Regions from separate parts of the Kitasatospora sp. NPDC001539 genome, predicted to be linked through region 1. Evidence: riboswitches for the same ligand, from Rfam matches in the RefSeq annotation. Region 1 holds a riboswitch; each other region holds the start of a gene.
What was found. Region 1 has a riboswitch for S-adenosylmethionine ahead of ABT247_RS23790 (IclR family transcriptional regulator). Riboswitches for the same ligand answer to the same signal wherever they lie in the genome.
Positions count from the first base shown of each region.

Region 2: it holds a riboswitch for S-adenosylmethionine, as region 1 does, so the genes downstream of both, thrC (threonine synthase) here and ABT247_RS23790 (IclR family transcriptional regulator) in region 1, are expected to answer to the same signal.
Region 3: it holds a riboswitch for S-adenosylmethionine, as region 1 does, so the genes downstream of both, ABT247_RS21500 (aminotransferase class V-fold PLP-dependent enzyme) here and ABT247_RS23790 (IclR family transcriptional regulator) in region 1, are expected to answer to the same signal.

Region 1 is NZ_JBEPAK010000173.1:6,316-14,039, forward strand. Features, by position in the region: gene ABT247_RS23765 (ABC transporter permease) at 1-552, opposite strand, end outside; gene ABT247_RS23770 (ABC transporter ATP-binding protein) at 549-1,532, opposite strand; gene ABT247_RS23775 (universal stress protein) at 1,880-2,728, shown strand; gene ABT247_RS23780 (nucleoside deaminase) at 2,828-3,301, shown strand; gene ABT247_RS23785 (alpha/beta fold hydrolase) at 3,415-4,569, shown strand; gene ABT247_RS23790 (IclR family transcriptional regulator) at 4,597-5,310, opposite strand; SAM riboswitch class I at 5,512-5,654, opposite strand; gene ABT247_RS23795 (glycosyl hydrolase) at 6,002-7,724, shown strand, end outside.
Region 2 is NZ_JBEPAK010000133.1:12,271-19,304, reverse strand. Features, by position in the region: gene otsB (trehalose-phosphatase) at 1-238, shown strand, start outside; gene ABT247_RS20765 (alpha,alpha-trehalose-phosphate synthase (UDP-forming)) at 225-1,718, opposite strand; gene ABT247_RS20760 (glucosyl-3-phosphoglycerate synthase) at 1,757-2,779, opposite strand; SAM riboswitch class I at 2,923-3,058, shown strand; gene thrC (threonine synthase) at 3,076-4,383, shown strand; gene ABT247_RS20750 (ubiquitin-like small modifier protein 1) at 4,410-4,688, shown strand; gene ABT247_RS20745 (cold-shock protein) at 5,236-5,436, shown strand; gene groL (chaperonin GroEL) at 5,760-7,034, shown strand, end outside.
Region 3 is NZ_JBEPAK010000141.1:10,804-17,837, reverse strand. Features, by position in the region: gene ABT247_RS21510 (rhomboid family intramembrane serine protease) at 1-408, shown strand, start outside; gene ABT247_RS21505 (Lrp/AsnC ligand binding domain-containing protein) at 405-686, shown strand; gene ABT247_RS21500 (aminotransferase class V-fold PLP-dependent enzyme) at 695-2,074, opposite strand; SAM riboswitch class IV at 2,126-2,242, opposite strand; gene trpD (anthranilate phosphoribosyltransferase) at 2,399-3,475, opposite strand; gene ABT247_RS21490 (DNA-binding transcriptional response regulator) at 3,595-4,020, opposite strand; gene ctaE (aa3-type cytochrome oxidase subunit III) at 4,416-5,036, shown strand; gene qcrC (cytochrome bc1 complex diheme cytochrome c subunit) at 5,224-6,033, shown strand; gene qcrA (cytochrome bc1 complex Rieske iron-sulfur subunit) at 6,042-7,034, shown strand, end outside.

The sequences.
Region 1 (7,724 bases):
GTAGAGCGCGGCGCCGAGCAGGCCGCGCACCACCCCGGCGTCCGAGAGGGTCATCGCCGCCCGCGTCCCGGAGAGGATGCGGGTGTCGACCAGGAAGGCGACGAACACCCCGACCGTGGCGAGGACCAGCGCGATCAGGCCGTACACCGCGGCCTTGGACCAGAGCACGGGCAGACGGCGCGGCACCGCGGCCAGGGTCGAGCGGATCATGCCGGTCGAGTACTCGCCGGCCGCGACCAGCACGCCGAGGACGCCGAGCGCCAGCTGCGCGAAGTTGGTGCCGAACAGCGACAGGCTGAGGGTGCTCGCGGCGGCGAAGTCCCGGTCCATCGGGCGGCCGGAGGTGATCCGCGACTTGAACTGGGAGGCCGCGATCAGGCCGAAGGCGATCAGGAAGAGCAGCGCCAGCCCGAGGGTGATCCAGGTCGAGCGCAGCGACCACAGCTTGGCCCACTCGGAGCGCAGCACGCGTGCGGCCGTCACCCTGTACGCGGGGCGGGCGGCACGCGGTTCGGCGGACGTGGCGGGCTCGGAGGTCACGATGGTGCTCATGCCGCGCTCCTCGGGGTCTCGGTCTCGGCGTCGTTCTCGGGCGTGCTCGCGGCCTTGCCCTTGGTTCCGGCGGTGGTGGTGCCGTGGTACTCCACGGCGTCCCTGGTCAGGTCCATGAACGCCTCCTCGAGGGAGACCGTCCGCGGGCTGAGCTCGAAGACGGCGATGCCGTGTTCGGCGGCGGTCAGGCCGATCTCGCGGGCGGTACGGCCGCTGACCAGGAGTTCCTCGGAGCCGGAGCGGCCGGTGATCTCCACACCGGGGCCGGCCAGCGCCGAGCGCAGCCGGGCCGGGTCGGCGCTGGCCACCTTGACGACGTCGCCACCGGCCTCCCGGACCAGGTCCTGCACGGTGGTGTCGGCGAGCAGCCGGCCGCGGCCCACGATGATGAGGTGGTCGGCGACCAGTGAGACCTCGCTCATCAGGTGCGAGGAGACGAAGACGGTGCGCCCCTCGGCGGCGAGGGAGGTGAGCAGGTTGCGGATCCACAGGACGCCCTCGGGGTCGAGACCGTTGACCGGCTCGTCCAGCATCACCGTGGCCGGGTCGCCCAGCAGGGCGGCCGCGATGCCGAGCCGCTGGCCCATGCCGAGCGAGAATGCCCCGGCCCGCTTGCGGGCGACGCTCTGCAGGCCGGTCATCTCGATGACCTCCTCCACCCGGCGGCGCGGGATGCCGTGGGTGTGCGCCTGGGCCATCAGGTGGTTGAAGGCCGAACGGCCGGGGTGGATCGACTTGGCCTCCAGCAGCGCGCCGACCTCCTGCAACGGCGCGGCGTGCTCGGCGTAGCGGCGGCCGTTGACCCGCACCGACCCGCTGGTGGGTGCGTCCAGGCCGACGACCATCCGCATGGTGGTGGACTTCCCGGCCCCGTTGGGCCCGAGGAACCCGGTCACCGTTCCCGGTCGGACGGTGAAGTCCAGCCTGTCCACGGCGGTCTTCTCCCCGTACCGCTTCGTCAGCTGGTGCGCCTCGATCATCGCTCGCCCTTACGTCCAGGGGCCGGGCCGTCCCGGCCGCCCACGGTTCCACGCTAGGTGCGGCCCGAGCCGGATCCGTGGCACCGCGGGCTGATCATCGGGCCGTCCGTAGTACCGCGGTACCACGCCGCCCACTCCGGCTCGGCGCGGCTCCCAACCGGGCCGCCGACCTGCCCGGCGACGCTCCACGCCGACACCGGCGGCGGAGCACCGGCGGCGGGGCACCGGCAGCCGCCCCGGCCCGGGAGGCGGCGGGCGCGGGAGACGCCGATACTGGGGCCGCAACCCGAGGCGGCCCCGGCGGCCGGGGACGGCCGTCGACGCGCCGCGGAACCGAGGAGTACGCCGTGACCGGACCAGTTGTCGTCGGCTTCGACGGCTCGCCCGAGAGCCTCGCCGCCACCGAATGGGCCGCCCGCGAGGCACAGCGCCGCGGACTCGGCCTCGAAGTCCTCCACGCGTGGCCCTGGCCGAAGCGCGACGTGGTCGGCAGCGACCAGACCTACCACCGCGCCCTGGCGCAGCTGGCCGAGCGCGAGGGAGCCCTGCGCGCCCTGGCACCGGAGGTGCCGATCGTCTCCTCGCCGGTCTCCGGCGACCCGGTGGAGGCGCTGGAGGCCGCCTCGCGCACGGCGGCCGTGGTGGTGCTCGGCTCACGCGGGCTGGGCACCCTGCGCGGTTACCTGACCGGCTCGGTGAGCCAGGAGGTGCTGCGCCGGGCCGCCTGCCCCGTGGTGCTGGTGCGGGCGCGCGAGAGCGAGCCGGCCGGCGACGTGACGGTCGGCCTCGACCTGACGCACCCGGCGGAGGCGGTCCTGGCCTTCGCCTTCGAGGCCGCCGCGCTCCGCTCCGCGCCGCTGCGGGTCGTCCACGTCTGGAACCCGCCCGCCGGCAGCGAGTACATGGCCTACGGCGCCATCGGCGGGCTGGAGCGCGAGGTCTCCGCCGTCGAGCGGACCGGGCTCGCCGAGGCCCTGGAGCCCTGGCGCGGCCGCCACCCCGAGGTGGAGGTGACGGACGAGCTTGTGCGGGGCAAGGCCGCCGTCGAGCTGGTGGACGCGGCGGCGACGGCCCGGCTGGTGGTCGTCGGCCGCCGTACCCACCACGCGCCGCTGCGCCACCACCACCTCGGCCCGGTGGCGCACGCGGTCGTCCACCACGTCCACTGCCCGGTCGCCGTCGTCCCGTACGGCTGAGCGGGCCGGCACGACCGCCGGGGCGGCCCCACCGCGGACGTCGTGTACGTTCGATGCGATTCCCGAGCCTCCGCCCGGCCGACCCCCGAGGAGCACGTCATGGCCGATGACACCCGCGCCCACCTGCTCGCGACCCTCGACATCGCGGCCTCCGCCCGCGCGCACGGCAACCACCCCTTCGGCGCGCTGCTGACGGACGCCGACGGGAGCGTCCTGCTCACCGCCGAGAACACCGTGCTGACGGACCACGACGTGACCGCCCACGCGGAGACCAACCTGGTCCGGCGGGCCTCCCGCACCCTGGCCCCGGCCCAGCTCGCCAAGGCCACCCTGTACTCCAGCACCGAGCCGTGCGCGATGTGCGCGGGCGCCATCTTCTGGAGCGGCATCCGGCGGGTCGTGTACGCGCTGGCGGCCACCGAACTGAACGTCATCGCGGGGGTGGATCCGGAGGAGCCGGTGCTCCACCTGCCCTGCCGTCAGGTCTTCGCCGCCGGCGGCAGCCCGGTGGAGGTCTCGGGGCCGCACCTGTACGAGGAGGCGGCCGCGGTGCACACGGGGTACTGGGGCTGACGGGTGCGGAGCCCGGACCGGCGCCGCCCGTAGCCGTCCGTCAGACTGTTCCCCGCGCTGCGGGCGGCGGAGCCCGGTCCGCGCGCGGTCGGCAGCACGCGGGGAGGGAAGCGGTGGGTGCGGACCTGATCGGGGCGGTGGCGGCGGCACTCGGCTGCGGCGATTCGGCGGTGGTGGACGTCGGCCCGGGGCACCGGCGGCTGGCCGTACCGGACCGGCAGGGCGGGCGGTTCACCGTCGACGTCCTCGGCGACGGCGGCGGGGCGCACCGGGTGGTCCACCTGCTGCCGGGTGGCGGGCTCAACGTCGCCGCCGACTACTGCACCGCACGGGGCCGGAGCCTCGCGCGCTTCCTCGCGGACCACGGGTACCTGGTCGTCGGCACCACGCCGCGCGAGGACGCGTTGACGCCCGACCTGATCGGCCCGCACTGCGCGGACCGGGGCCTGGACGCCCAGCGGGCCGACCTCCGGCGGGTCGTCGCCGCCGTCGAGTCCGTCACCGGCCTGCCGTACGAGTTGCTCGGCCACTCGGCCGGGGCCGCGCTCGCGCTGGCAACCGCCGTACGGGACGGCGGCGAGCGGCTGCGCCGGGTGCTCGTCCTCGACACCACCGGCCCCTACGACCCGGAGACCGAGCCGGAGCTCGTCGCGAGAGCCTCGGCGCTGACCGACGGGTTCCGGCAGCTGTTGGCTGCGGGCACCTGGACCGTCGACCCCGGGCTGAAGGGCCTGTTCGCCCGCGCGGCCGCCGCCCCGGACGCCCCGAGCGGGGTGCCGCGACCGGTGCCCGGGGCGGCGCAGTTCAGCAACCTCGGCCTGCTGCACTACGCGCTGACCCGCACCCGGGAGCTGCCCGGGGCGGCGAACTGGATCTACCACCGGGGCCACAGCGCCGGTGGGTACGCCTTCGGCGCCACGCCCACCGAGGACCGCTTCGTCCTGGACCACGCACCGCTGCCGGTCTGGACGGCGGCGGTCTCCCGGCTCGGCAGCGGCCTGCAGGCGACCGCCCTGCTCCGCGACCTGGCGGCGCTCTGGGCCGGCCGGGCGGAGGTCCACCGCATCGACTGGTCCGCGATCCGGGCCGATGTCGTCTGGCTGAACGCCGAGCTCGGACGCGGCGACCACGACCTCGGCCCCCGCCTGGTCCGCCGGGGCGGCGCCCGGGTCGACTACCGGGTGGTGCCGGGCTACGGCCACGGCGACGTGGTCTGGTCGGCCACCGCCGAACGCGACGTGTGGCGGTGGCTCCTGCCCGGCCGCTGAACGGCCGGCCGGGCCCCGGTCGGCCCTTCAGGCCTGGGCGAGGGCTTCGCTGAGGCGGTTGGCCGCCTCGACGGCGGCCTGGGCCAGGTGCGGGCCGGGGTGCCGGGTGAGGCGCTCGATCGGGCCGGAGACGGAGACGGCGGCCACCACCCGGTTGGACGGGCCGCGGACGGGCGCGGCGACGGAGGCGACCCCGGGTTCGCGCTCGCCGATGGACTGCGCCCAGCCGCGGCGCCGCACCCCGGCGAGCGCGGTGGCCGTGAAGCGGGCGCCCAGGAGGCCGCGGTGGAGGCGCTCGGGTTCCTCCCAGGCGAGCAGCACCTGGGCGGCGGATCCCGCCTTCATGGACAGCGTGACACCGACCGGGACGGTGTCGCGGAGGCCGGAGAGCCGCTCGGCGGCGGCCACGCAGATGCGGACCTCGCCCTGGCGCCGGTAGAGCTGCGCGCTCTCGCCCGTGACGTCGCGCAGGTGCGTGAGGACCGAGCCGGCGGCGGCCAGCAGCCGGTCCTCACCGGCGGCCGCCGAGAGTTCCGTCAGCCGGGGGCCGAGGACGAACCGGCCCTGCAGGTCCCTGCTGACCAGGCGGTGGTGTTCCAGCGCGACGGCGAGCCGGTGCGCGGTGGGCCGCGCCATACCGGTCGCGGCGACGAGTCCGGCCAGTGTGGTGGGGCCGGACTCCAGGGTGCCGAGGATCGAGGTGACCTTGTCGAGCACGCCGACGCCGCTCGTGTTCTGCATGGGATGGGTACTCCAGTCTCGTACCCGTGAGCGGGGGGCGGATTCGCGCTCACGGGGGCTCCCCGCGGGGAGCGGGGGTGGTCAGCGAGGACGGGCCGGAGAGATCGGCCGAGTGCCTGCGCCGGGCACGAGACGGGTACGCGGAACGGCCGGGGCGGCGGAGAGCGCCCGGGCGAAGGACAGCACAGAGAGCACCGTGTCTCCTCATCTTTCCCGCGCCACGTTGGCGACAGGCCGGAGTTGGCACTGATCCCGGGCGGCGCGGCGCGTACTTCGGACGCCGGGTCGACCGGGGAGTTGCCGGGGCTTCGTAGGGCCGGTCCCTCCACCCCTCTGGATGATTCGCCAGGAACCATACAAGACTCCCCGGCCGGCCCGCCAAACCGGCCCCCCGGCGGAGCCCGGCCGGTCAGCGGCGCTCGGGACGGGGCCGGGCCGGTACGGCGGCCCGCACCCATTCGGGGAGGGATTCCCCCGACGCCCGTCCGTCGCCGACCGTTCCCACCGCTCCGGCTGCTTCAATCTGCGGGACGAGGCCTTCCGGGCTTTCCAACTCTCTTCACTGAATTCGGTTTTAATCATTCGTTATGCGCGGGCCCTTCACTCCGCCCGGCCGAACCGCGAGGCTTCCGACTGTTTCCGCCGGAGCCGCGCGACCGCGCGGCCCGCCGCATGGGGAGGACCCACCATCGTGCCCAACAGGCAACGCCGACGGCTGCTACTGCCCGCCGTGACCCTCACCGCGCTCGGACTGACCACCACCCAGGCCCTCGCCGCGCCGTCCGGGACACCCGGGCCTCGTCCGCACCAGGCCCAGCACCAGGCCGAGATCGGGGCGAAGCACGCGAAGAAGGTCCAGGGCGGCACGGGCTCCACCGCCGGTCCCGCCTTCAGCGCCAGGGCGGACGCCCCCGGCGAGGACGAAGGCGACGAGGCGGAGAACTCCGCCGAGGGCACCGCCCAGTACACCGAGGCCCGCACCGCCCCCGGGGTGGTCGCGCCCGGCGCGTACGGCGCCGCCTGGGCCCAGCTGCAGTCCATGCCGCACACCGGCGGCAGCTGGGACCACGTCACCGGCAAGCCGTACAACTCCGACGACCCGCGCTACCGCGACGTCAACTCCAACTCCAGCGGCGGCTCCGGGTTCGTGACCGGCCGGATCACCGGCATCGCGGCCGACGACGACGGCTACGTCTACGCGGGCGGCGCCAACGGGGGCGTGTTCCGCTCCCGCACCGGCGGCGGGCAGTGGCAGTCCATCTCGGACAAGCTGCCGTCCCTCTCCACCGGCACGCTGAACCTCGACGGCGGTGGCCGGCTCTGGTACGCGACCGGTGAGTCCAACACCGGCGCGACCTCGTACGTCGGCACCGGCGTGTACGTGCTCGGCGACCCGAAGCACGGCGAGTTCCAGCCCGGCATGCGGGTGGGCGGCGCGGAGCTGGAGTCGACGATCATCCACGCGCTGCGCTTCGGCGGCGGCAAGGTGTGGGCGGCCACCAGCCGGGGCGTGTGGAGCCACTCCACCACGGACCTGTCCGGCCCGTGGACGCTGGAGTTCGCACCCAACCCGGACTACCTGCCGGGCGGTTCGAAGGCGGGCGACCCGGCCGCGCCGTACAAGAACATCGCCAACGACATCGCGATCGACCCGAAGGACCCGACCAAGGTGGTCCTGGCGGTCGGCTGGCGCGGCGGCGACACCTACAACGGCTTCTACGCCAAGGCCTCCGACGGCACCTGGCAGCGGGTCGGCTCGCTCGGCGACCTGCCGACCGACGCCGCGAACGTGGGCAACGTGACCTTCGCCGCCTCCGCCGACGGTTCCCGGTACTACGCGATCGACCAGTCCCCGGCGGTCATGGCGAGCGACCCGGACACCGGCCTGAAGGGCATCTACGTCTCCAAATCGGGCTCGCCGTTCGGCCCGTGGACCCAGATCGCGGACAAGGACAAGCTGAAGAACTCCGGCTCCGCACTGCAGGACGCCGGCTACCAACCGGGCATCCAGGCCTGGTACAACCAGTTCCTCCAGGTCGACCCGGCCAACCCGGACCACCTCTACGCCGGCCTGGAGGAGGTCCTGGAGACGAAGGACGGCGGCTCCAGCTGGACCGTCCCGGGCCCGTACTGGAACTTCGGCTTCCCCTGCTGGAGCATCGACCCGGCCAAGCAGACCGGTGACTGCTCCGAGACCACCCACTCCGACCAGCACGCCATCGCCGTGGGGTCGTACCGGGGCAGGACCAGCGTGTACGTCGGCAACGACGGCGGGATCTACAGCCGTCCGATCAACGGCGCGGCCGACGCCTCCGGCCATGCCACCGACTGGAAGTCCCTGGCCGACGGCACCATGGACACCCTCCAGTACTACTCGGTGGGCGTCGGCAAGGACCCCGCGGACCGCTCCGGCC
Region 2 (7,034 bases), on a different contig from region 1:
CCAGGAACGCGGGGCGCGGGCGGTGCTGTACGCGGGCGACGACCTGGGGGACGTGGCGGCCTTCTCGGCGGTCGAGAAGCTGCGCGGGCAGGGGACGGCTGGGCTGCTGGTGTGCGCCGGAGCGGTGGGGGACGCTCCGGTGCGCGAGCTCGCCGACCGGGCGGACGTGGTGGTCGACGGCCCCGAGGGTGTGGTGGAGCTGCTGGCGGCTCTGGGGGAGTCGCTCAGAGGGCGTTGAGCTGGTCCAGGAACCACTGCTGCGGGGGGAGCGCGGTGGCCGCCGCGGCGAGGCGCTTGGTGCGGTCGGCGCGCTCGTCCGGGCTCATGGTGAGGCCGGCGTGCAGGGCCTCCGCGGTGGCGACCACGTCGTACGGGTTGACGACGAGGGCGTCCTCCCGGAGTTCGGCGTGGGCGCCGGCCTCGCGGGACAGCACGAGGGCGCAGCCGTTGTCGGAGACGACCGGGACCTCCTTGGCGACCAGGTTCATGCCGTCGCGGATGGGGTTGACCAGCGCGACGTCGGCCAGCCGGTAGGCGGCGAGGGAGCGCGGGAAGTCGTCGTCGACGTGCAGCATCAGCGGCTGCCAGGTGGGGGTGGCGAACTCGGCGTTGATGGCCTCGGCGAGCTCCTGGACGGCGGCCGTGTAGCTGCGGTACTCGGCGAGGTCGGTGCGGGAGGGGTACGCGAAGGCGATGTGCACCACCCGGTCGTGCCACTCGGGGCGGGTGCGCAGCAGGTGCCGGTAGGCCTGGAGGCCGCGGACGATGTTCTTGCTGAGTTCGGTGCGGTCGACCCGGACGATGGTGCGGCGGTCGCCGACGGCGGCGCGCAGGGCGGCGAGGCGCTCGTCCACGTCGGGGCGGTGGGAGCGCTCGCGGAGGAAGTCGGCGTCGGCGCCGAGGGCGTGCACGCCCAGGCGGGTGGTGCGGCCGCTGGGGGTCCCCCCGGCCGAAGGCTGGGGGAGGGTGACGGTGAGCGCCCCGGGGTCGACGGTGGCGCCGAGGAGGTCCTCGCAGCAGGCGGCGAAGGCGCGCGCCCAGCGTTCGGTGAGGAAGCCGGCCCGGTCGGCGCCGAGGATGCCGGTGAGGACGGCGCGGGCGACGTCGTCGGGCAGCAGCCGGTAGTACTCCGGCGGGGCCCACGGGGTGTGGGAGAAGTGGCCGATCCGCAGGTCGGGGCGGAGCTCGCGGAGCAGGCCCGGGACGAGCGAGAGGTGGTAGTCCTGGACGAGGACCGCGGCGCCCGGGGCGGCCTCGGCGGCCAGGGCCTCGGCGAAGGCGGTGTTGTAGGCCTGGTAGGCGGCCCACTCGGTGCGGAAGTCGGTGTCGAAGGAGGGCGCGGTCGGGGTCGCGTACAGCAGGTGGTGGACGAACCAGAGCGTGGAGTTGGCGATGCCGTTGTAGGCGTGGGCGAAGGTCTGCGGGTCTATGTCCAGCATCCGTACGGCCTGGCCGCCGACGTCGTGGCCGGCGCGGTCGAGACGGCCGTCGGGGGCGCCGGCCGCGGCTCGGCGGTCGGCGTCGTTGAGGGCCGCACAGACCCAGACGGCGTCGGGGTCGTCGATCGCGGACAGGCCGGAGACCAGGCCCCCGCCGCCCCGGCGCAGCGTCAGGGTGCCGTCGTCGGCGGTACTGAACGACACCGGCCCCCGGTTGGATGCCACCAGGACGGGAGCGGTGCCGGTGGCACTCGAACGTTCGGTCGTGAGATCGCCCATGGTTGGGATGTTGCCGGGGGTCCGGGGTGGCAAACCCCTCAGTGGCGGGTGGCGTATTCGGTGACGGTGTGCATCGGGGGGCGCTCGAGGGCGGTGACGGGGTGGGTGTGCGCGATGAAGGCGCGGGTCTCCGGGTCGCGGGTGAACTGGGTGAGGTGGGGGTGGACCAAGTCGGCCGAGGCCTTGAGGCGGTGGGTGCGGTCGAGGCGTTCCAGGGCGGTGCGGTAGATGGTGGCGGCCATCCGGCCGAGGGCCTGGCCGTCCTGGTGGCGGTGGTGGCGGACGCCGACGTCGACCTGGGCCAGGGCGTCCAGCCCGGCCAGTTCCAGGGCGTCGACGAGGAGGCCGAGTTCGACGCCGTAGCCGGTGGGGAAGGGGAGCCGTTCCAGCAGCGAGCGGCGGGCCGCGTACTCGCCGCCGAGCGGCTGGACGAAACCGGCGAGTTCCGGCCAGTGGAGGTTGAGCAGGGGGCGGGCGACGAGTTCGGTGACCCGGCCGCCGCCGGTCGGGACGACCGCGTCGGGGTCGCCCGCGGCCGCGCCGGTGACCTCGAAGGGGCGGTCGTACATCGCCTTGACCAGCTGGATGTTCCCGTCGGTCAGCAGGGGCCCGACGGTGCCGTAGACCAGGGCCGGGTCGAACTCGCGCAGGTCGGCGTCGACGAAGCAGACGATGTCGCCGTGGGTGACCAGCAGCGAGCGCCAGAGCACCTCGCCCTTGCCGGGGACGGCGGGCAGCCGGGGCAGGATGGCGTCCCGGTGTTCCACCCGGGCGCCGGCCGCGGCGGCGGTGGCGGCGGTGGCGTCGGTGGAGCCGGAGTCGAGGACGACCAGTTCGTCGACCAGGGGGAGGCGGTCCATCAGTTCGCGGCGGACGGTGCGGACGATGTCGCCGACGGTGGCCTCCTCGTCGAGGGCGGGCAGGACCACGCTGACGGTCTGCCCGGTGCGCCGCTTGGCCTCCAGCAGGGTGTGCACCGGCCGGTCGGCCGCGCTCCACGAGCGGCGGCGCAGCCAGGACGCCGCCTGCGGGAGGAGTGCGGGGGTCGGTTCGGCGGGCACGGTCGGTCTCCTCGAGGGGGCGGTTTGGACGGGCCATCTCGCGTGGCGGACGGTCCCGTTCGGGATCGACGCCTTCGGATACAGTCTTCGTACAGCTGCCGGACCTCCGCACGCCGGGGTCGCCGCTGAACCACAACTTCACAAGCTCATCCAGAGGGACTGAGGGAACGGCCCGTTGACGTCCCGGCAACCTTCTCGCTCGGCTGTCGTTCACAGGCCCCGGCGGGACAGGTGCCAATTCCGGCCTGTGGCGCGACCGCGTCACGGGGAAGATGAGGAGAGAGGCCTCCGCCATCATGGCTATCGACACCGTCGCACCCTCCCCCGGCGCCCGGCCGGCGGGATCCCCCACCGTCGACCTCGGCCCCGCCGCCGCCCTGTCCTGTCGGGAGTGCGGCGCCCGGTGCCCGCTCGGTCCGAGCTTCGCCTGCGCGGAGTGCTTCGGGCCGCTGGAGATCGCCTACGAGTTCGGCGACGAGCGCGCCGAGGAGCTGCGCAAGCGGATCGAGGCCGGTCCGGCGTCGATCTGGCGGTACGCGCCGCTGCTGCCGGTGCCGGCCGACGTGGCCTCCAAGCCGAACCTGAACCCTGGGTGGACCCCGCTGGTGAAGGCGGACAACCTGGGGCGGGAGCTCGGGTTCACCGCGCCGCTGCACGTCAAGGACGACTCCGGGAACCCCACCCACTCGTTCAAGGACCGGGTGGTGGCCTGCGCCATCGAGGCGGCGCGGGCGTTCGGCTACACCACGCTGTCCTGCTCCTCGACCGGCAACCTGGCCGGTGCGGTGGGCGCGGCGGCGGCCCGGGCCGGGTTCCGCTCCTGCGTGTTCATCCCGCACGACCTGGAGCAGGGCAAGGTCGTGATGGCCGGGGTGTACGGCGGCGAGCTGGTCGGCATCGAGGGCACCTACGACGACGTGAACCGCTTCTGCTCCGAGCTGATCGGGGACCCGGCCGGCGAGGGCTGGGGCTTCGTGAACGTCAACCTGCGCCCGTACTACGGCGAGGGTTCCAAGACGCTGGCGTACGAGATCTGCGAGCAGCTCGGCTGGCGGCTGCCGGAGCAGATCGTCATCCCGATCGCCTCCGGTTCGCAGCTGACGAAGATCGACAAGGGGCTGCAGGAGCTGATCAGGCTCGGCCTGGTGGAGGACCGGCCGTACCGGATCTTCGGGGCCCAGGCCGAGGGCTGCTCGCCGGTGTCCGCCGCGTTCAAGGCGGGCCGGGACGTGATCAAGCCGGTGAAGCCGGACACCATCGCCAAGTCGCTGGCGATCGGCAACCCGGCGGACGGCCCGTACGTGCTGGACATCGCCCGCCGCACCGGCGGCGCGGTCGAGGACGTCACCGACGCGGAGGTCGTGGCGGCGATCCGGCTGCTGGCCAGGACCGAGGGCATCTTCGCCGAGACCGCGGGCGGGGTGACCGTCGGCGTGCTGAAGAAGCTGGTCGAGACCGGTCAGCTGGACCCGGCCAAGGAGACCGTCGCGATCAACACCGGCGACGGCCTGAAGACGCTGGACGCCGTCTCCGACGCCGGGATGACCGCCGTGATCCGCCCGACGCTGGAGTCCTTCCGCTCCGCCGGTCTCGCGTCCGCCTGACCCGACCCCACCCCGCTAGGAGAGCCATGAGCGCCAACGTCCGCATCCCCACCATCCTGCGCACCTACACCGGCGGCGCGGCCGAGGTGACCGCCGAGGGGGCCACCCTGGCCGAGGTCATCGCGGACCTGGAGAAGAACCACGCGGGCATCTCCGCCCGCATCCTGGACGACACCGGAAAGCTGCGCCGATTCGTCAACGTGTACGTGAACGACGACGACGTCCGCTTCGCGGACGGCCTGGAGACCGAGATCAAGGACGGCGCCGGCATCTCGATCATTCCGGCGGTGGCCGGCGGCTGCTGAGCCCCGCGTCCGCTTCTCCGGCCGCCCGCACCACGGAATTCGGCTCTCCGTCGGTGCGGGCGGCCGTCGGTATTTCGGCGGGAATATTCCGGGTCGGGTGGGAGTAGAGTGTGGCTCGGCTGGGAACAAGGCTCCCCTTTCGGCTCGCACGCCGCTCGGCCCGAGGCCGTCCGGACGTTGAGACCGGCTCGTGCCCCCGGCCGTGAAACATGTCAGGCAGATGTCAGAATTCCTGCACGGATTTGGGTAATTCGTCCGCTATGTCCGGCGTGAAATGCCGATTTCCTCCCGGTTTGTTCGGCCTTGTCTCTTGACGGGTCCCGTGAATTCCCGGCGGCTGGCCCTGTTGCAGAGGGCGTCGATCCGGATACATTCAGCCGCGGTCGACGCAATCGCCCGCTCACCGGAAGCCGTTCGGCGTTCCGCGCGGGGATTGCGGCGTGCACGGCTGCGCCCAGGGGGGGTTCCCCGGGCCGGCCTCCAACCAGACCCGGGCCCGCGACCTGCGGGCGCGTGAAGGGCCAGCACAGCACTAGGGGAGTTCGGAATGGCTCAGGGCACCGTCAAGTGGTTCAACGCGGAGAAGGGCTACGGCTTCATCGCGGTCGACGGTGGTGCGGACGTCTTCGTCCACTACAGCGCGATCCAGATGGACGGCTACCGCACCCTCGAGGAGGGCCAGCGGGTCGAGTTCGAGATCTCCCAGGGACAGAAGGGCCCGCAGGCGGACATGGTCCGCGCGGTCTGACCCCCTTCCGCTCCAGGAGCTCGGCGCGGCCCACTGCTGGTGGAACCCTCGCTTCTCGGCGGGCCCGTACGACGTGCGTCGTACGGGCCCGTTCGCGTTTCCCGGCGGCTCCCGCGGCGGCTCGCGGGTCGCCGATTGGGCTTGCACTCGACCACCTGGAGTGCTAATCATTGGCGTTAGCACTCACAGCGTGAGAGTGACAGCGGACCGGGTCGGTGAGGCCCCCGGGAGCGGTAGGGGAATGGACCCCCGCACACCAGGGCCGTCCGTCGCGGGCACCCCTTGGTCCGAGCAGTCGACCGTGTCCCGGAGGACCACTTCAGATGGCCAAGATCATCGCCTTTGATGAGGAAGCTCGCCGCGGCCTTGAGCGTGGCATGAACCAGCTCGCCGACGCAGTGAAGGTCACGCTCGGCCCCAAGGGTCGCAACGTCGTTCTGGAGAAGAAGTGGGGCGCCCCCACGATCACCAACGACGGTGTCTCCATCGCCAAGGAGATCGAGCTCGAGGACCCGTACGAGAAGATCGGTGCGGAGCTCGTCAAGGAGGTCGCCAAGAAGACGGACGACGTCGCGGGTGACGGCACCACCACCGCCACCGTGCTCGCCCAGGCCCTGGTTCGCGAGGGTCTGCGCAACGTCGCCGCCGGCGCCAACCCGATGGCTCTGAAGCGCGGCATCGAGAAGGCCGTCGCCGCCGTCTCGGACCAGCTGCTGGCCCAGGCCAAGGACGTGGAGACCAAGGAGCAGATCGCCTCCACCGCCTCCATCTCCGCCGCCGACACCCAGATCGGCGAGCTGATCGCCGAGGCCATGGACAAGGTCGGCAAGGAAGGCGTCATCACCGTCGAGGAGAGCAACACCTTCGGCCTGGAGCTCGAGCTCACCGAGGGCATGCGCTTCGACAAGGGCTACATCTCCGCCTACTTCGCCACCGACCTGGAGCGCATGGAGGCGACCTTCGAGGACCCGTACATCCTCATCGCCAACTCCAAGATCGGTTCGGTCAAGGACCTGCTCCCGCTGCTGGAGAAGGTCATGCAGAGCGGCAAGCCGCTCGTCATCATCGCCGAGGACGTCGAGGGCGAGGCCCTGTCGACCCTGGTCGTGAACAAGATCCGCGGCACCTTCAAGTCCGTCGCCGTCAAGGCCCCGGGCTTCGGCGACCGCCGCAAGGCCATGCTCGGCGACATCGCCATCCTCACCGGCGGCACCGTGATCTCCGAGGAGGTCGGCCTCAAGCTGGAGAACGCCGGTCTCGACCTGCTGGGCACCGCCCGCAAGGTGGTCATCACCAAGGACGAGACGACCATCGTCGACGGTGGCGGCGACAGCGAGCAGGTCGCCGGTCGCGTGAACCAGATCCGCGCCGAGATCGAGAACAGCGACTCGGACTACGACCGCGAGAAGCTCCAGGAGCGCCTCGCCAAGCTGGCCGGCGGCGTGGCCGTCATCAAGGCCGGCGCGGCCACCGAGGTGGAGCTCAAGGAGCGCAAGCACCGCATCGAGGACGCCGTCCGCAACGCGAAGGCCGCCGTCGAGGAGGGCATCGTCGCCGGTGGTGGCGTCGCCCTGCTGCAGGCCGGTGTCGCCTTCGAG
Region 3 (7,034 bases), on a different contig from region 1:
AGGTTCCTCCTCTTCTACCTGGCGGCCGGCAGCCTGGCCTCGTACGGCTTCGCGCTCGCCGAGGCGCACTCGGCGGACTCCACCCGGGTCCTGATCGGCGCCTCGGGCGCGATCTCCGCCGTGCTCGGCGCCTACCTGCGCCTCCACCCCCGCGCCCGGGTGACCACCCTGGTTCCGCTGCTCCTCTTCCTTCCGCTGCGCTTCCCGGCCTGGCTGGTGCTCGGCCTCTGGTTCGCCCTCCAGTGGTGGTCGGTGCACTCGGCCGGGCCCGGGGTGGCCTATCTGGTGCACGTGATCGGGTTCTCCGCCGGATTCCTCTACGCCTGCACGGTCGTCCGCCACCCCCCGAGACGCCCCGGCCGGGGCCCGATACGCTGGCCGCACCCCACGAAGGAGCCGGAACAGTGATCACCGCCATCGTCCTGATCAAGACCAGCGTCGACCGCATCCCGGAGATCGCCGAGGCCATCGCGGCCATCGAGGGCGTCAGCGAGGTCTACTCGGTGACGGGCGGCTACGACCTGGTGGCGATGGTCCGGGTGCGCCGCCACGACGACCTGGCCGAGGTCATCCCGGGCCGGCTCAACAAGGTCCCGGGCGTGGCCCACACCGAGACCCAGATCGCCTTCCGCACCTACTCCCAGCACGACCTGGAAGCGGCCTTCGCCCTCGGCCTGGACGAGTAGCGCCCCGCTCAGCCCTCGCGGCGGCTGCGGTCGACCTCCACGGTGGGGACGCAACGGCCGCCCTCGTTGCGGTAGTTCCAGGCGGCGCCGTCCGTGACCAGCTCGCGGACCGCGGTCAGGAAGCGCTCGACGTGCTCGTCCGGCGTCCCGGCGCCGAAGCTCACCCGGATCGCGTTCAGGCTGCGCTCACCGGGCAGCGAGGGCTCGGGCGCCCCGCACTCGGAGGGCGCCACCTCCTCGTCCCCGAGCAGGGTCCGCACCAGCGGGTGGGCGCAGAACAGCCCGTCGCGCACCCCGATGCCGTACTCGGCGGACAGCGCGGCCGAGAAGTGCGAGCTGTTCCAGCCCTGGACGACGAAGGACAGCACGCCCACCCGGGCCGAGTCCGGACCGAACAGGCTGAGCACCTTGACCTGCGGGATCTCCGCCAGCCCCGCCGTCAGCCGCTCGACCAGCAGCCGCTCCCGGGCCTCCAGCGCGTCGAAGCCGGCCTCGGTCAGCGCCCGGCAGGCCGAGGCGATCGCGTAGGCGCCGATGACGTTCGGCGAGCCGGCCTCGTGCCGGGCCGGGCCGGTGTGCCACTGGACGGCCACCGAGCCGTCGGCCTCGCGTGCCACCGTCCGGGTCGCCCCGCCGCCGGCCAGGTACGGCTCGGCCGCGTCCAGCCAGTCCGAGCGGCCGGCCAGCACACCGGCGCCGAACGGCGCGTACAGCTTGTGGCCGGAGAAGGCGATCCAGTCGACACCCAGCTCACGGACCGAGACCCGGTGGTGGGGCGCCAGCTGGGCGGCGTCCAGCACCACCCGGGCACCGTGCCGGTGCGCCGTCGCGGTCAGCTCGGCGACCGGCCACAGCTCGCCGGTCACGTTGGAGGCGCCGGTGACGCACAGCAGCTTCGGCCCCTCCGGCGCGGCGGCCAGCGCGGCGTCGAGCGCGGCCACCGCCTCGGCCCGGGAGCGCGGCGCCCGCAGGTAGTCGACCTCCAGCCCGGCGTGCGCCCAGGGCAGCAGCGAGGCGTGGTGCTCGGTCTCGAAGGCGAACACCCGGGTGCCGGCCGGAACGGCGGAGGCCAGCAGGTTCAGCGAGTCGGTGGTGGCCCGGGTGAAGACCACCTGGTCGCCGTCGCGCAGGTCCAGGAAGTCGGCGACGGTCCGGCGGCTCTGCTCGAAGAGGTCCGTGGAGAGCTGCGACAGGTACCCGGCGCCGCGGTGGACGCTGCCGTAGTACGGCGCGTAGGCGGCGACGTCGTCCCAGACCCGCTGGAGCGCGGGTGCGGAGGCCGCGTAGTCGAGCGCCGCGTAGCCGACCTTCTCCCCGCTGGCCAGCGGGACCTGGACGTCGTGGCCGAGGACGGCGAGCGGGGCGCAGATTTCGGTGGAGAGGGACATGGGGACGCACTCCTTCGGGGGTTGGGGACCCCGGGAGTGCCAGTCGTCGGGCGTCCGCGCTTGTCGCACGGACGGTTCGCCGGCGACCCGGTCCTCACCCAGGGCACCCCGCCACGGACGGAGGGTTGCCGGACAGCAAGCTGGGGCTTGGCGCTGTCGCTCATGACCTGGCCAAGACTGTAGGTCGGGCCCGTCGGGTGGTCAAACGGGGATCCAGCATCCGGACAGCGGTGTCGCCCGCCGCCTCCGGAGCGTCCGTGCCGGGCGGCCCGGGGCACACCGGTAGGCCCGTACCGGCGAACCGGCACGGGCCCAGGAGGCGCTTCAGCTACGGCTGGTGGCGTCCGCCCAGCGCCGCAGCAGGTCCTGCGCGGCGCCGGAGTCGATCGCCTCCGCCGCCCGCGCCATGCCCGCCGCGAGCTGCTCCGCCAGCGGCGCGTCGCCCAGGTCGAGCGCCACCAGCGCCGCCGCGGTGTTCAGCAGCACGGCGTCCCGCACCGGCCCGCGCTCCCCGGCCAGCAGCCTGCGGGCCACCTCGGCGTTGTGGGCGGCGTCGGCGCCGCGCAGCGCCTCGATGCCGACCAGCTCGATGCCGACGTCCCGCGGGTCGAAGGTGGTCTCGGTGACCACCCCGTCGCGCACCAGCCACACCCGCGAGGTGGTGGTGATGGTCAGTTCGTCCAGTCCGTCGTCGCCGCGGAACACCAGCGCCGTCGCCCCGCGCCGGGCGAGCACCCCGGCGATCAGCCCGGACAGCCGGGTGTCGAAGCAGCCGATCGCGTGCGCGGTGACCTTGGCCGGGTTGGTCAGCGGCCCCAGGATGTTGAAGGCCGTCGGCACGCCGAGGTCGCGCCGGGCGGTGGCGGCGTGCCGCATCGAGGGGTGGAACTTCGCCGCGAAGCAGAAGGTGAGCCCGACCTCCTCGGCCACCTCCGCGACCCGCCGGGCGGACAGGTCCAGCGCGACGCCGAGCTTCTCCAGCACGTCGGAGGAGCCGCTGGCGGAGGAGGCCGACCGGTTGCCGTGCTTGACCACCTTGGCCCCGGCGGCCGCCGCGACGATCGCCGACATGGTGGAGATGTTGACGGTCTTCGCACGGTCGCCGCCGGTGCCGACGATGTCCACCGCGGGCCCGGGGATGTCCAGGGGCTCGGCGTGCTGGTACATCGCGTCGACCAGCCCGGCGATCTCGTCGACCGACTCGCCCTTGGCCCGCAGCGCCACCATGAACCCCGCCACCTGGACGGGGGACGCCTCGCCGCTCATGATCCGGTCCATCGCCCACGCGGTGGACGAGCGGTCGAGGTCCTCCCCCTTCAACAGCGCCGCCAGGAGGTCCGGCCAGGTGCGAACCACCTGCGCGGGGTCGCTACCGCCGTTCGCAGGGTTCACGTTCACCATGGCTGACTCCAGCTGTTGTCGGTTCCCCCGCACCGGGGGACGTCCGTACGGATGGAGCCAGCCTATCGACCGGCGGGGTGCCCACGGCGGTGTCTTCTCTACTACTGAGACGGCACCGCTCAGCGGGCGGCCGGTGCCCGCTTGGCCAGTCGCGCCCGCAGCAGGGTGGCGACCGCCCCGGCCAGGGCGACCGGGTCCACCGGGCGGGAGATCGCGGCGTCGGCCCGGCTCCAGGCGGCGAGCCAGGAGTCCTGCGGCCGGCCGATCAGCACCAGGACCGGCGGGCACCCGTAGATCTCGTCCTTGAGCTGGCGCCCGAGGCCGAGCCCGCCGGCCGGCACCGCCTCGCCGTCCAGGACGCAGAGGTCGACGCCGCCCTTCTCGAGCGCCTTGAGCACCGCGGGGGTGGTCGCGCACTCCAGGTAGGACAGCTCCGGAAGATCCTCGGCGGGCCTGCGGCCGAGCGCCGTCAGCACCTCCTCGCGGGTGTTGCGGTCGTCGCTGTAGACGAGGACGGTGAGCGTCTCGTCGGTCGTGTACGCCATGGGCCCTGCTCCCTCAAGTGTGATCCGGACCACGTTCACCTGATCCGGATGCTACCCCCGTTCCCCCCGGTCCCGGGCCCCCCTCGCGCACGTTCCTGCTCAAGCCGCCGCGCCCGCGGCTCACCCGCCCGGAGGACTGCCCGTCACCCTGGCGCGGCCGGACCACCCGGACGGCCGATGCGGCCCCCGTCCCCTACAACAGGACGCTCCGCCGACCGTGCAGCGACCCGCCGCGCAGAGGGGTCGCGGGCCCGTCGAGGAACCGTCAGAAAAGGGACACGCCGCAGCTCGGCCCCCGTCCGGACTCCCGGCCGACCGCCAAGCGGGCATACCGCACGCACCGGACACTCCGAGGGACACCCCCCGGCGTGAAGACGGAATAAGGGACCGACATAATGTCCGTCGTGGCGACAGCAACAGCAGTAGAAACCGGGCACGCGCACGGATCGGTCAACCGACCGAACATGGTCAGCGTCGGAACGATCGTCTGGCTCAGTTCCGAGTTGATGTTCTTCGCGGCCCTCTTCGCGATGTACTTCACGCTCCGCTCCGTCAAGGGAGCCGAGTTCTGGACCGAGAAGGCGCACGCCCTGAACGTGGGCTTCTCCTCGGTCAACACGACCATCCTGGTGCTCTCCTCGCTCACCTGCCAGCTCGGCGTGTTCGCCGCCGAGCGCGGGGACGTGAAGAAGCTCCGCATGTGGTTCGTCATCACGTTCATGATGGGCGCGATCTTCATCGGCGGCCAGGTCTACGAGTACACCGAGCTGGTCAAGAAGGACGGCCTGTCGCTGTCCTCCGACCCGTACGGCACGGTGTTCTACCTGACCACCGGCTTCCACGGGCTGCACGTGACGGGTGGTCTGATCGCCTTCCTGCTGGTCCTGGGACGGACGTACGCAGCCAAGCGCTTCACGCACGAGCAGGCCACCGCCGCGATCGTCGTGTCGTACTACTGGCACTTCGTCGACGTCGTGTGGATCGGCCTGTTCGCGACCATCTACCTGATCAAGTAACCAGCTGATCAGGTCGCTGGCCACCGGCTGCGGCCCCCGCCCTCACCGGCGACGGGCCGCTTCTGCCGGTGCCGACGCTCCCACCGACCGACCGCGCGCGCAGCCTTGGACAGGCAGCCTCGTGCCGGCCAGACCGGCCGCCGGGTGCACCCACCAGTCGACCAGATCCTGACACCGGGGTTATTCCGTGAAAAAGCTCTCCGCACGACGGCGCCACCCATTGGCGGCGCTGGTCGTCCTACTTCTCGCCCTGGCGGCAACCGGGGGGCTGTACGCCGCGTTCGCGCCCGCCGACAAGGCGCAGGCCGACGTCGCCGCGCAGTCGCTCGCGATCGATGAGGGCAAGAAGCTCTTCGCCGTGGGCTGCTCCTCCTGCCACGGCCTGAACGGCCAGGGCGGCAGCGACGGTCCGAGCCTGGTCGGCGTGGGCTCCGCCGCCGTCGACTTCCAGGTCGGCACCGGCCGCATGCCGGCCCAGCAGCCCGGCGCCCAGGTTCCGCGCAAGAAGAACATCTACACGCAGGCGGAGATCGACCAGCTCGCCGCCTTCGTCGCCTCCCTCGGCCCCGGCCCGGTCACTCCGGACCAGAAGCAGTACACCTCGACCGACCCCGAGGACATCTCCAAGGGTGGCGAGCTGTTCCGCACCAACTGCGCCCAGTGCCACAACTTCGCCGGCCAGGGTGGTGCCCTGACCAAGGGCAAGTACGCCCCGTCGCTGGAGGGCGTGGACGCCAAGCACATCTACGAGGCCATGCAGACCGGCCCGCAGAACATGCCGTCGTTCCCGGACACCACCATGCCCGAGGAGCAGAAGAAGCAGATCGTGGCCTTCGTCCGCCACACCACCAACGATGAGCCCAACCCCGGCGGTCTCACCCTGGGCAGCCTCGGTCCGGTGACCGAGGGCCTGTTCGGCTGGATCTTCGGCCTCGGCACGCTCATCGCGGTCGCGATCTGGGTCGCCGCCCACACCACCAAGGCCAAGAAGTCATGAGCCACGACATGTCAGAAGAGAAGCTCCCGGAGCCCCACGGCTCCGCCGGCGAGGTCGCCGAGCACGGCAACCCCTTCGCCGACCCGGGCCTGCCGGCCCACGAGCCCCGTCGTACCGACATCGACGAGCGGGCCGCCAAGCGCGCGGAGCGCCAGGTCTCGCTGATGTTCGTGGTCTCGATGCTCGCCACCATCGGCTTCATCGCCTCGTACGTGGCCATCGACCCGGACAAGCTCGTCTACATCTTCCCGCTGGGCACGGTCAGCGCGCTGAACTTCGCGCTCGGCCTGACCCTGGGCGTCGCCCTCTTCATGATCGGCGCGGGCGCGGTCCACTGGGCCCGCACCCTGATGTCGGACGTCGAGATGCCGTCCGAGCGTCACCCGATCGAGGCCTCCGACGAGGTTCGCGCCGACGTCATCGAGCAGTTCAAGACCGGTGCCGCCGAGTCCGGCTTCGGTCGCCGCAAGATGATCCGCAACACCCTCATCGGTTCGATGGCGCTGGTCCCGCTCTCCGGCGTGGTCCTGCTCCGCGACCTGGGTCCCCTCCCGGAGAAGAAGCTCAAGGAGACGGGCTGGAAGGAGGCGACCCCGGCCAAGCCGCTGCCGCTCATCAACATGAACACGATGCAGCCGATGAAGCCCGAGGACATCGCCGTCGGCTCGCTGACCTTCGCCATGCCGGAGGGTCTGACCACCCACAGCGAGGACTTCCAGCAGCGGATCGCCAAGGACGCCCTGATGCTGGTGCGCATCGCGCCGGAGGACATCAAGGACGACAAGTCCCGCGACCTCGGCTTCGAGGGCATCCTCGCCTACTCGAAGATCTGCACCCACGTCGGCTGCCCGATCAGCCTCTACGAGCAGCAGACCCACCACGCGCTCTGCCCCTGCCACCAGTCGACCTTCGACCTGGCGGACGGCGCGCGCGTCATCTTCGGCCCGGCCGGCCACCCGCTGCCGCAGCTGAAGATCACCACTGACGAAAAGGGCAACCTG